DNA from 2 places in the Hydrogenophaga sp. T66 genome. Region 2 is predicted to be linked to the other one. Evidence: predicted binding sites of a transcription regulator. Region 2 holds the regulator's gene; the other holds the start of a gene.

Region 1 (6,368 bases), 490 kb from region 2:
CCTGCGTCGGCTGGGCGGCCTGGAAGCCGCTGGCGGTGACCGGGCCGCCGGGCACCGCGTAGCGGCTGTCCCGGTTGAGCTGCGTCAGGTCGGGCGGCACGTCGAGCGTGCTGCCGCGCTGCGCGCTCTTGTAGTCGATCTTGTCTTCCTGCAGCACCGAGCAGCCGGTGGCCGCGAGGGCGACAGCGGCCAGCAGGCCCAGGCGGGCGGCGCGGCGGGCGGAGGCATTCATCTTCAGACGCATGGACATGGGCAGGGGCACGCGGCGGCGTGGGTGAAAAAGCGGGGCCTCAGCGCAGCAGACCGCTGCTGCGCAGCGCTGCTTCGACGGTGGGAACGTGCTGGCGCGACATCGGCGTGAGCGGCAGGCGCATGGTTTCGCCGCACAGGCCCAAGCGGGCCATTGCCCACTTCAACGGGATCGGGTTGGCTTCGATGAAAAGGTGCTTGTGCAGGGGCATCAGCTGGAACTGGATTTCCATGGCGCGCTTCACGTCGCCGGCCATGGCGGCCACGCAGAGCTCGTGCATCGCCCGCGGCGCAATGTTCGCCGTGACGCTCACGTTGCCCTGGCCGCCACACAGCATCAGCGCCACGGCGGTCGGATCGTCGCCCGAATACACCGAGAAGCCGGCCGGCTTGTCGCGGATGATCCATTGCGCCCGCTCGATGTTCCCGGTCGCTTCCTTGATGCCGACGATGCCCGGCACCTCGGCCAGGCGCAGCACGGTATCGACCTGCATGTCCGCCACGGTGCGGCCGGGCACGTTGTACAGCACGATCGGCAGGTCGCCGGTGGCTTCGGCGATGGCCTTGAAATGCTGGTACTGGCCTTCCTGCGTGGGCTTGTTGTAGTAGGGCACGACCTGCAGCTGGCAGTCGGCACCGACTTCGCGCGCGAATTTGGCCAGTGCGATGGCCTCGGCCGTCGAATTGGCGCCGCAGCCGGCCATGATGGGCACGCGCTTGGCCGCCTGCTCCACCGACACGCGGATGATTTCGCAGTGCTCCTCGACGCTGACCGTGGGCGACTCGCCCGTGGTGCCGACCACACCGATGCAATCGGTGCCTTCGGCGATGTGCCAGTCGATGAGTCGACGCAGGGTGGGGTAGTCCACGCTGCCGTCTGCTTGCAGGGGCGTGGCCAGGGCCACGATGCTGCCGGTGATGGGTTTCATGCGGGAAATCTCGAGGGGCGCGGGCGGCGCCAGTGTCGCCCGGAACGCTGCATTCTACCCAGCGCCCTGCGCGGCGCTCACAGGCGGCGGCCCTCGGCCGGGCTGGGTTGGGCGGGGTCTTCGCGGCGGGCGGCGATGCGTTGCACAAACCGCGGCGGACCGTCGAGGAAACCGTCCTCGTAGGCCAGCACGCGCCACCCCGCGCACACCCGGAGCAACTCCCCGGGCTGCAGCAAAAAATCGGGGCGCGACGGGCGGCCGATGGCCGCGTGGTCGGTGCCAAAGGTCTCGTAAATCAGCAGACCGCCGGACGCCACGCTGGCCAGCAGCGTGGGCAGCAGCGGCCGCCACAGGTAGTTGGTCACGACCAGCCCGGCGAAGGTGTCACCGGGCAGTGGCCATGCGCCGTTTTCGATGTCGGCTTCGATGGCGCGCACCCCGGCGCCGAGGGCCGCCACCGACGCCACCGCGGCGGGATCCCGGTCAATCGCCGTGACCGGGTGGCCGCGCGCGGCCAGCCAGCGGCTGTGGCGGCCGTGGCCGCTGGCCACGTCGAGCACCGCACCGCCGGGCGTGATCAACGGCCCGAAGCGCTGAACCCACGCGGAAGGGGCTTCGGTGCCGTGCATCAGAAACAGCTCCACACGCGGGTCGCCATCTCCAGCATGAACTCGGGCTGCAGGTAGAGCGTGGCGGTGGCGCCCAGGGCGAGTGCCGCCAGGGCCCAGGCCAGCACGCGGTGCCGCATCGGGAGCGTGTTCATGCGGCGGCTCCGGCCGGGCGCGGCGCGCGCGCGATGGCGGTCTCACGCACCGGCAGGTTCACCAGCGCGGCGAACACGCCCAGCGCGATGGCGATGTACCAGACGATGTCGTAGCTGCCGGTGCGGTCGTAGAGCAAACCCCCCAGCCACACGCCGAGGAAACTGCCGATCTGGTGGCTGAAGAACACAAATCCGCCCAGCATCGACAGGTGGGCCACGCCAAAGATCTGGGCCACCACCGCGTTGGTCGGCGGGATGGTGGACAGCCAGAGCAGACCCATCACGGCAGAAAACACGTACACGCTCAGGGGCGTGAGCGGTGCCCAGAGGAAGAGCGCGATCGCCACCGCCCGCGCCAGGTAAATGAACGCCAGGATGTGCCGCTTGGCCAGCCGCTGGCCGAGCGCCCCGGCCGCGTAAGTGCCCACGACGTTGAACAGCCCGATCAGCGCCAGCGCGTAGCTGGCCACCTGCGGCGACAGGCCGTTGTCCTTGAGGTAACTGGGCATGTGCACGCCGATGAACACCACCTGGAACCCGCAGACGAAGTAGCCGGCCATCAGCAGCTGGAAGCTGCGGTAGCCGAAGGCCTCGCGCAGCGCCTGGGCGATGGTCTGTTCGCGCCGCGGCGGCTGGCCGCCCACAAAGCCCGGCTCGCGCAGGCCGATGGCCAGCGGCGCAATCAGCAGCACCGCCGCCCCCAGCACCAGCAGCGCGGTCTGCCAGCCGAACTGCCCGATCAGCTGGCCCTCCAGCGGCACCATCAGGAACTGGCCGAACGAGCCGGCGGCGGCCGCCACGCCCATGGCCCACGAACGACGCTCGGCGGGAATCTGCCGGCCGATCACCCCGTAGATCACGGCGTAGGTGGTGCCGGCCTGGGCCGCGCCGATGAGCACGCCGGTCGTCAGGGCAAAGGTCAGCGGCGTGGTGGTCAGTGCCATGCCACACAGGCCCAGCGCGTACAGCACACTGCCCACCAGCAGCACGCGGAACGCCCCGAAGCGGTCGGCGGCCATGCCGGCAAAGATGCCGAAAACGCCCCAGGACAGGTTTTGCACGGCCATCGCGAAGGCGAAGCTCTCGCGCGTCCAGCCCTGGGCTTGCGTGATCGGTTGGAGCCACAGGCCGAAGCCGTGGCGGATGCCCATCGACAGGGTGACGATCAGGGCGCCACACAGCAGCACCTGGGTGGGCGACAGTCGGGCAGCGGTGGGGAGAGAGGCGGTCATGCAGCGATTGTGCCCAAGGGGACGGGGATGCGCGTGTCGCCAGCGGGCGGGGGCCATGCCATCGGCGCGGTCGATTGATGGGCGCCGCGCATCGGTGGCGGGTATCTGGGTTTTTATCCAGTCTTTCCCGGGCCACGCCTACAATCCGCGCCCATGGCAAGCACCCCCTCCACCTATTCGGAAGGCTCCATCCGCGTCCTCAAGGGGCTGGAGCCGGTCAAGCAGCGGCCGGGCATGTACACCCGCACCGACAACCCGCTGCACATCATTCAGGAAGTGCTCGACAACGCCGCGGACGAAGCGCTGGCGGGCCACGGCAAGAAGATCCGCGTCACGCTGCACACCGACGGCTCGGTGAGCGTGGAAGACGAGGGCCGCGGCATTCCCTTCGGCCTGCACCCCGAAGAAAAGGCGCCGGTGGTCGAACTGGTGTTCACCCGCCTGCACGCGGGCGGCAAGTTCGACAAGGGCAAGGGCGGCGCCTACAGCTTCTCGGGCGGCCTGCACGGCGTGGGCGTGAGCGTGACCAACGCGCTGTCCAAGCGGCTGGAGGTGATCAGCCACCGAGACGGGCAGGTGGCGCGGCTGGCGTTCTCCGGCGGTGACGTGATTGAGCCGCTGGTGGTGGCGCCGCGCGGCGAGGGCGACCGCAAGCAAGGCACCACCGTGCGCGCCTGGCCCGACGCGGGCTACTTCGAGACCGCGGCGCTGCCGATGAATGAGCTGGTCCATCTGCTGCGCAGCAAAGCGGTGCTGATGCCCGGCGTCACCATGCAGCTGGTGGTGGAGAAGACCAAGGAGACGCAGACTTGGCAATACAAGGGCGGCCTGCGCGATTACCTGCAGCAGACCTTGAGCGGCGAGCCGGTGATTCCGCTGTTTGAGGGCGAGGGCTATGCCGAGGCCGGCCACGACAGCTTTGCCGAAGGCGAGGGCGCGGGCTGGTGCGTGGCCTTCACCGAAGACGGTGCGCCGGTGCGCGAGAGTTACGTCAACCTCATCCCCACCAGCGCCGGCGGCACGCACGACAGCGGCCTGCGCGACGGCCTGTTCCAGGCGGTCAAGAGCTTCATCGACCTGCACGCGCTCTTGCCCAAGGGCGTGAAGCTGCTGCCCGAGGATGTGTTTGCGCGCGCCTCGTATGTGCTGTCGGCCAAGGTGCTCGACCCGCAGTTCCAGGGCCAGATCAAGGAGCGCCTGAACTCCCGCGACGCGGTGCGCCTGGTGTCGAGCTATGTGCGACCGGCGCTGGAGCTCTGGCTGAATCAGCATGTGGAGCACGGCAAGAAGCTCGCCGAACTGGCGATCAAGGCCGCGCAGACGCGCCAGCGCGCCGGCCAGAAGGTGGAGAAGCGCAAGGGCAGCGGCGTGGCCGTGCTGCCGGGCAAGCTGACCGATTGCGAGAGCCGCGACCTGAGCCACAACGAGATCTTTCTGGTGGAGGGCGACTCGGCCGGCGGCAGCGCCAAGATGGGCCGCGACAAGGAATGCCAGGCCATCCTGCCGCTGCGCGGCAAGGTGCTCAACACCTGGGAGGTCGAGCGCGACCGCCTGTTCGCCAACAACGAGATCCACGACATCGCGGTCGCCATCGGCGTCGACCCGCACGGCCCACAGGACAGTCCGGATCTGTCTGGTTTGCGCTACGGCAAGGTCTGCATCCTGAGCGACGCGGACGTCGACGGCTCGCACATCCAGGTGCTGCTGCTCACGCTGTTCTTCCGCCACTTCCCGAAACTCATCGAGGCTGGCCACGTGTACGTGGCGCGCCCGCCGCTGTTTCGGGTGGACATTCCCGCGCGCGGCAAGAAGCCTGCGGCCAAGGTCTACGCGCTTGACGAGGGCGAACTGCATGCCATCCTCGACAAGGCGTCGAAGGAAGGCGTGGCCGCCGACAAATGCCAGGTCAGCCGCTTCAAGGGCCTGGGCGAGATGAGCGCCGAGCAGCTCTGGGACACCACCCTCAACCCCGACACCCGGCGGCTGCTGCCCGTCACGCTCGGGGCGCACGACTTCGCCACCACCGAAGCGCGCATCACCCAGCTGATGGGCAAAGGCGAAGCCGCCGCCCGGCGCGACCTGATGGAACTGCACGGCGACAGCGTCGAAGTGGATATCTGATGAGTGACCTGAACAACCCCGAACTGCCGCTGTCGCCGGCCGAGCCCGACGATTCGCTGGCCGGCTACGCGCAGCGCGCCTACCTCGAATACGCGCTCTCGGTCGTGAAGGGCCGTGCGCTGCCCGACGTGTGCGACGGCCAGAAGCCGGTGCAGCGGCGCATCCTGTACAGCATGGAGCGCATGGGCCTGAGCTTTGGCGGGCCCAACAACAACACGGCGGCGCGGCCGGTGAAGAGCGCGCGCGTGGTGGGCGACGTGCTTGGTCGCTTCCATCCGCACGGCGACCAGGCCGCCTACGACGCGCTGGTGCGCATGGCGCAGGACTTCGCGCAGCGCTACCCGCTGATCGACGGCCAGGGCAACTTCGGCTCGCGCGACGGCGACGGCGCCGCGGCCATGCGTTACACCGAGGCGCGGCTGGCGAAGATCAGCACGCTCCTGCTCGACGAGATCGATCAGGGCACGGTCGACTTCGTGCCCAACTACGACGGCTCCACCACCGAGCCCAAGCAACTGCCTGCGCGCCTGCCGTTCAACCTGCTCAACGGCGCCAGTGGCATCGCGGTGGGCCTGGCCACCGAAGTGCCGAGCCACAACCTGCGCGAGGTGGCCGACGCCTGCGTGGCGCTGGTGAAGAACCCCAAGCTGGGCGACCAGGAACTGCTGGAACTCATTCCCGGCCCCGACTACCCGGGCGGCGGCCAGATCATCAGCCCGGCCAGCGACATCGCCGACGCCTACCGCACCGGCCGCGGCAGTCTGAAGGTGCGCGCGCGCTGGAAGATCGAAGACCTCGCGCGCGGCCAGTGGCAGCTGGTGGTGACCGAGCTCCCGCCGGGCACCAGCGCGCAGAAGGTGCTCGAAGAGATCGAGGAGCTCACCAACCCCAAGGTGAAGGCCGGCAAGAAGGCGCTCACGCAGGATCAGAACCAGCTCAAGGCCAGCATCCTGGCGGTGCTCGACGGCGTGCGCGACGAGTCGAGCAAGGACGCGCCGGTGCGCCTGGTGTTCGAGCCCAAGAGCAGCCGCATCGAGCAACAGGAGCTCATCACGCAGCTGCTGGCGCACACCA
Region 2 (6,368 bases):
TCACCGTGCTGATCCCGGCACGGCTGCAATCCTCCCGCCTGCCCGACAAGCCGCTGGCCGACATCGGCGGCCTGCCGATGGTGGTGCGGGTGGCCCGCCAGGCCGCGCGCTCGCGAGCCCGGGCGGTGGTGGTGGCCACCGACCACCCGCGCATCGCCGACGCCTGTCAGGCGCACGGGGTGTCGGTGGTGATGACCCGGGTTGACCACCCCAGCGGCAGCGACCGGCTCGCCGAAGCGGCGCTGGCGCTCGGTTTGCCCGACGAGGCCATGGTCGTCAACGTGCAGGGCGACGAGCCGCTGATCGACCCCGCACTGATCGACGCGGTGGCGCTTGCCCTGGCGGCGCGACCGGATTGCGCCATGGCCACGGCGGCCCACCGCATCACCGCGCGCGCCGACTGGCTCAGCCCCCACGTGGTCAAGGTCGTGACCGACCGCCACGGCACCGCCCTGACCTTTTCGCGCGCGCCGCTGCCGTGGTGGCGCGACGGCATGGACAGCGGCGCCCTGCCCGACCCGGCCCCGCTGCGCCACATCGGCCTGTACGCCTATCGCGTGGGCTTCCTGCGGCGCTTCCCGGGCCTGCCCGTGGCGCCGATGGAGCGGCTGGAGTCGCTCGAGCAGTTGCGGGCGCTGTGGCACGGCGAGCGGATCGCGGTGCACGTCGGCGACACCGCGCCCGGTCCCGGGGTGGACACGCCCGAGGACTTGGCCAGGGTGCGGGCCCTGATCGGCCACGGCGGCTGACGCTCTGAAGCGCCGCCCAAAGCCGGCCCTGTGTAAGGCGAGGCAAGGGAGGCGCGTGCTATCCTCGCCCGCGTTGCCCCGGGAGCCTTGAGCCTCATCCGGGCGCCGCCGCCGGAGACAAGCGGCCACGCCATTGAAGACACGACACAAAGGAAAGCGATGAGACTCATTCTGTTGGGCGCACCCGGTGCCGGCAAAGGCACGCAAGCGGCCTTCATCTGCCAGAAATACGGCATCCCCCAGATCTCCACCGGCGACATGCTGCGCGCCGCCGTCAAGGCCGGCACGCCGCTGGGTCTGCAAGCCAAGGCCGTGATGGAATCCGGCGGACTGGTCAGCGACGACCTGATCATCAACCTGGTCAAGGAGCGCATCGCCCAGCCCGATTGCGCCAACGGCTTCCTCTTCGACGGCTTCCCCCGCACCATCCCGCAAGCCGACGCCATGAAGGCCGCCGGCGTGAAGCTCGATTACGTGCTGGAAATCGACGTGCCTTTCGACGCGATCATCGAGCGCATGAGCGGGCGCCGCTCCCACCCCGCCTCCGGTCGCACCTACCACGTGAAGTTCAACCCGCCGAAGGTGGCCGGTGTGGACGATGTGACCGGCGAGCCGCTGATCCAGCGCGACGACGACAAGGAAGACACCGTGAAGAAGCGGCTGGAGGTGTACAGCGCACAAACCCGGCCGCTGGTGGACTACTACAGCCAATGGGCGAAGGCCGATCCCGCCGCCGCACCGAAGTACCGGGCCATCAGCGGCATGGGTTCGGTCGACGAGATCACCGCCCGGGCGCTGTCCGCGCTGTCGGCCTGATCCGCCCGCTCACCACGCCACAACCCGGCCCAGGCCGGGTTTTTTCATGGGCCAACGGGATCGGCGGGATGCTACCGGCTCAGGCCGGCGCGGAACGCAGGCCGTAGGCCTTGCCGTCGAGAAAGAGAAACTCGGCCCGCAGCACCGGGTCGCCGCGTTCTTCGTCGAAGGTGAAACCCAACACGCCCACGCGCGCGCCGGCCGCGATTTCCGGCACCGACCATTGCGACATGCGCGTCAGCGGCGCCAGTTCCACCTGCCAGCGCCGATCCCGGCGTCGCGGCAGCACCGCCTTGGCGAGCAGGCCGGGGCCGTCCACCGCGGCCACCTGCGCCGGCAGCGCGCGCCGCGCCAGATCGGCGGGCAGCGCAAGCTCGGCAGGCAGTTCCAGCACGAGTTCGGCATGCGGGTTGCGCCACTGGACCGACGCCGCGGTGCCCTCAAGATAAATCGGCCGGTTCTGATCGAAGCGCGCCCAGCCGTGGTGTGCCCGCGCCCCACCGGCCCACACCAGCATGCCCAGCGCCGCCGCGCCCTGCCACACCACCCTGCGTTGCATCGTTGTCCCCTTCAGCAAGGCCGCACCGGCCTCAGACATAGGCAATCCATCGGCCCGCGGTGAGCGTGGCCAGCCACAACACCGTCGAGAGCCCCATCAGCGCGCGGGCCGTGCCGTCCGCGCGCTCCAGCGAGCGCCGCGCATGGAACCAGCCGGCGTTGCAGCCGGCCAGCATGATCAGCGCCATCTTGGCTGTGAACACGCGATTGGCCAACAGTTCCGCGGCCTGGGTGGCAAACATGACCAGGCCCGAGGCGGCCGCCAGCGCAAAACCGGCCACCGACAACGCCAGGGCGAGTCGCGCAAGGGCGCGCAGGTCCAGCGCCGAGGCGGCGCCCCAGACCCGCGCCTCGAGCAGGAACAGGTTCCCCAGCAGCAGCGACACGCCCAGCAGGTGCAGCACCTCCAGAGCGGGATAAGCCCAGGCGCTGGTGGTGATGGCTGCGAGCACGGCTCATCCCCCCAGCAAGTCCAGCGCCAGCGCCAGCCGGGCCTGCGCCGGCGTGGCGGCGTCCAGCGTGGCAAACGCCTGGCCGGCGTACGGCACCACGCGCGCGTGGCCGCACCGCGAGGCCAGTCGGACCGCCACGCCCGCCGACGCGGCCGCCGCGAGCGCCGCCTGCAGGTCGCGGTGCAGGGAGCCGTTGCCGGTGCCCGCCACCACGATGCCGCTCACCACGCCTGAGCGGCACAACGCCTCCACCACCGCGCCGTCGGCATCACCGTGGCTGGTCAGCAGCGCCACCCGGGGCAAAGCGCTGGCACCCAGCAGCGCCGCACGGCGGCGTCCACGCCGGGCGAGGTCATCCGGGCTCGCCTCCCCGGGCCAGGGACGAAACCGGCGCAGCACGCCCTCCTCCACCACACCCAACGCCCCAGCATCCCCCGAAGAGAAGGGATCGGTGCGGTAGGGATGCACCTTGGCCACGTCACGGCCGACGTGCACCCGCGAGGCGCACACCAGCATCACGCCGCGCGCGCCCGGCGTGCGCGCCAGCGCCACCGCGTCGGTCAGGTTCTGAGGACCGTCGGGCGACACCGAACTCGCCGGCCGCATGGCGCAAGTCAGCACCACCGGCTTGTCCGCCGGCAGCACAGCGTCGAGCAGCCAAGCCGTCTCTTCGATGGTGTCCGTGCCGTGGGTGACCACGGCCCCGCTCACGTCGGGCCGCGCGAGGTGGTGGGTCAGTCGCTGCAGCAGGGCTTGCCAGTGAGACAGGTCGATGTCCTTGCTGTTGATCTGGGCCACCGATTCCACGTCAAGCGGCAGTCCGGCCAGGCCGGGCAAACCCGCGGTCAGCCGCTCCACCGGCAGCGCGCCGGCCACATACCCCACGTTGTCCCGCGCATCACCGGCTTGCCCGGCGATGGTGCCGCCCATGCCCAGCACCACGGTTTTCATGCCATCCACACACATCCCCTTGCCAAAGCCCTGAGAGCTGGTTAAAAATACAGGTACTGGTTATTCACACAGTCTGCCGGCCCAGCCGGCGCCCGAAAGGCAGCCCATGTTCGACCACAGCGCCCCCAAGCTCACCGCGCGGCAGCAGCAGATTCTGGCCCTGATCCAGTCGGCCATCGCCCGCACCGGCGCGCCGCCCACGCGGGCCGAGATCGCCGCCGAACTGGGCTTCAAGTCGGCCAACGCGGCCGAAGAGCACCTGCAGGCGCTCGCGCGCAAAGGCGTGATCGAACTGGTCAGCGGCACGTCCCGCGGCATCCGTCTGCGCAGCGCCGATCTGCAGCGTATCACCGAGTCGCGCGCCGGCCAGCTCAGCCTGCCGTTGCCCGGTCTGAGCCAGCTTGCGCTGCCCCTGATTGGCCGAGTGGCCGCGGGCTCACCCATCCTGGCCCAGGAACACGTCGACCAGACCTACCAGGTCGAGCGCAGCCTGTTCGCCCGCACGCCCGACTACCTGCTGCGCGTGCGCGGCATGTCCATGCGCGACGCCGGCATCCTCGACGGCGACCTGCTGGCCGTGCAATCCACGCGCGACGCCAAAAACGGCCAGATCGTGGTCGCTCGCCTGGGCGAAGACGTCACCGTCAAGCGCTTCATGCGCCGCGCCGACCGGATCGAGTTGCTGGCCGAAAACCCGGACTACGCCACCATCGTTGTCGAGCCCGGCGAGCCATTCGAAATCGAGGGTCTGGCCGTGGGCCTGATCCGCAACAGCTTTCAGCTCTGACCGCCCCGCGGTCGCGTTGCCTCAGCAGGTGGCGGGCGTTTGGCCGGCACTCACCGGCACATCCCTGCGCTGGCAATGACTTGTCGCAATCCTGCCTGTGTTCAACCCCTTCAGGAGTTTCACATGGGACTGTTTTTCACCTCCAGCCGCTGGCGCGCGCCCTTGCAACTGATCGACTGCTGGCTGCCCGAGCGCTCGCTCCAAGCCCCGTCCGGCGGCATGCGCAACCCCGTGCTGCAACGCTTCACGCGGGCGGGCTGGCTGGGACGCTCGGCCGCCAACGCACCGCGGCTTGCGGCCGAGGAACCGCGGGTGCGCGTGGTGCGGCCAGCCAGCGCGATCCGCAGCGCGGACGCCCGTCTGGTGGTCAGCGGGCGCATTGACGTGGTCTGCGCCGCGCTCGACCATCTGGCCGACCAGGACGCGCGGCGCGTCTCGCGCGCGGCCTGACCGACCCGGCCGCGCCCGCGGGGAGCGATGTCCCGCGCGGCACAATAGCGGGATGAACATCGTGATCCTTGACGACTATCAGGACGCCGTGCGCAAGCTGCGGTGCGCGGAGACACTGGAGCCCTACCCCGCCAAGGTATTCACGAACACCGTCAAGGGCGTCGGCCAGCTGTCGATCCGCCTGCGCGATGCCGATGTGCTGGTGCTGATCCGGGAACGCACCGTGGTCACGCGCCAGCTCATCGAAAAACTGCCCCGCCTCAAGCTCATCGCGCAGACCGGACGGGTCGGCCCCCACATCGACGTGCAGGCCTGCACCGAGCGCGGTATCGCGATCGCCGAGGGCGTGGGCTCCCCCGTGGCGCCGGCCGAGTTGACCTGGGCGCTCGTGATGGCTGCGATGCGGCGAATTCCCCAGTACGTGTCCAACCTGAAGCACGGCGCCTGGCAGCAGTCCGGCCTGAAATCGGCCTCGGTGCCCGCAAACTTCGGCATCGGCATGGTGCTGCGCGGGAAGACACTGGGTGTGTGGAGCTACGGCCGCATTGGCGAGCTCGTCGCCGGGTATGGCCGGGCGTTTGGCATGCGGGTCCTGGTCTGGGGCAGCGACGAAGCGCGGGCAAGGGCCGCTGCCGACGGCCACGAGGTGGCTGCCAGCCAGGCCCAGTTGTTCGCCGAGTCGGACGTGCTCAGCCTGCACCTGCGGCTGAGCGAGCGCAGCGTGGGCTGCGTCACGCTGGAAGATCTCAGCCGCATGAAGCCCACGTCGCTGCTCGTCAACACGTCGCGGGCGGAGCTTATCGAGCCGGAGGCCCTGCTGACGGCCCTCAACCGCGGCCACCCCGGGATGGCGGCGGTCGACGTGTTCGAATCGGAGCCGATCCTGCAGGGGCATGCCCTGCTGCGGCTGGAGAACTGCATCTGCACACCCCACATCGGCTACGTGGAGCAGGACAGCTACGAAACTTACTTCAGCGCGGCCTTTGACAACGTCGTGAGCTTCATCCGCGGCACCCCGACGAACATCGTCAATCCCGGCGCGCTGCAGGTCCGGCGCTGAAGATTGCTGCGGCGGGGCCGGCGCCCCGCCCGGGTTTGCCTCAGGCGTTGTCGTCGCGGGGCGGGCGCGTGTCGTCGGCGTCGGCGGGGCCGTTGCCGCGCGCGGCCGGGTCGTCCATGTCGACGATCTCGAAATCGATCAGGTTGCCACGCTGGGAATCGGCGCGCTGGGCGGTCGGCTCGATCGGGTGATCGATCTCCGGCAGCAGCGCCTCGAAAGCCACCACGTCGGTCAGCTGACTTTCGCGGCCGGCCGAGGCGTCCTCAATCTCATCGAGGTTCAGGTCCAGGCCCAGGTTGGGCGACGCCACCGGCACATCGGAAATGTCCATCGGGCGGGTCACGCGCACCGATTCGGCGATGCCCGGCGACACCATCGCAGCGGCGATGGCCGCGGCCTCCGGTGCCGTGCCTTTCTTGCCCGCTTTCAGGGGCTGCATGGCGGTATTCTGGAAATCGCTGAGGGGGCGACGCGGCGGCTGCTCACCCTGGATGATGTCCTTGGCGATGGCGTGCAGCATCAGCAGCTCGCGGTAGGCCTCGAGA

Evidence for each region. The regulator LexA, encoded in region 2, represses DNA repair genes until DNA is damaged. The targets are predictions, from matches to a motif close to ACTGTATNNNNATACAGT.
Region 1: the regulator LexA is predicted to act here: its motif matches at 3,278-3,295, upstream of AC2D80_RS03550 (DNA topoisomerase IV subunit B).

What each region holds. Positions count from the first base shown of each region.
Region 1 covers NZ_JBXVVX010000001.1:757,061-763,428, forward strand. The annotation lists gene bamC (outer membrane protein assembly factor BamC) at 1-232, opposite strand, end outside; gene dapA (4-hydroxy-tetrahydrodipicolinate synthase) at 291-1,178, opposite strand; gene AC2D80_RS03535 (class I SAM-dependent methyltransferase) at 1,256-1,807, opposite strand; gene AC2D80_RS03540 (hypothetical protein) at 1,807-1,941, opposite strand; gene AC2D80_RS03545 (MFS transporter) at 1,938-3,173, opposite strand; gene AC2D80_RS03550 (DNA topoisomerase IV subunit B) at 3,327-5,294, shown strand; gene parC (DNA topoisomerase IV subunit A) at 5,294-6,368, shown strand, end outside.
Region 2 covers NZ_JBXVVX010000001.1:1,245,759-1,252,126, reverse strand. The annotation lists gene kdsB (3-deoxy-manno-octulosonate cytidylyltransferase) at 1-749, shown strand, start outside; gene adk (adenylate kinase) at 909-1,565, shown strand; gene AC2D80_RS05795 (DUF6152 family protein) at 1,645-2,124, opposite strand; gene AC2D80_RS05790 (hypothetical protein) at 2,156-2,575, opposite strand; gene AC2D80_RS05785 (asparaginase) at 2,579-3,541, opposite strand; gene lexA (transcriptional repressor LexA) at 3,633-4,313, shown strand; gene AC2D80_RS05775 (hypothetical protein) at 4,437-4,763, shown strand; gene AC2D80_RS05770 (D-2-hydroxyacid dehydrogenase family protein) at 4,816-5,823, shown strand; gene AC2D80_RS05765 (hypothetical protein) at 5,864-6,368, opposite strand, start outside.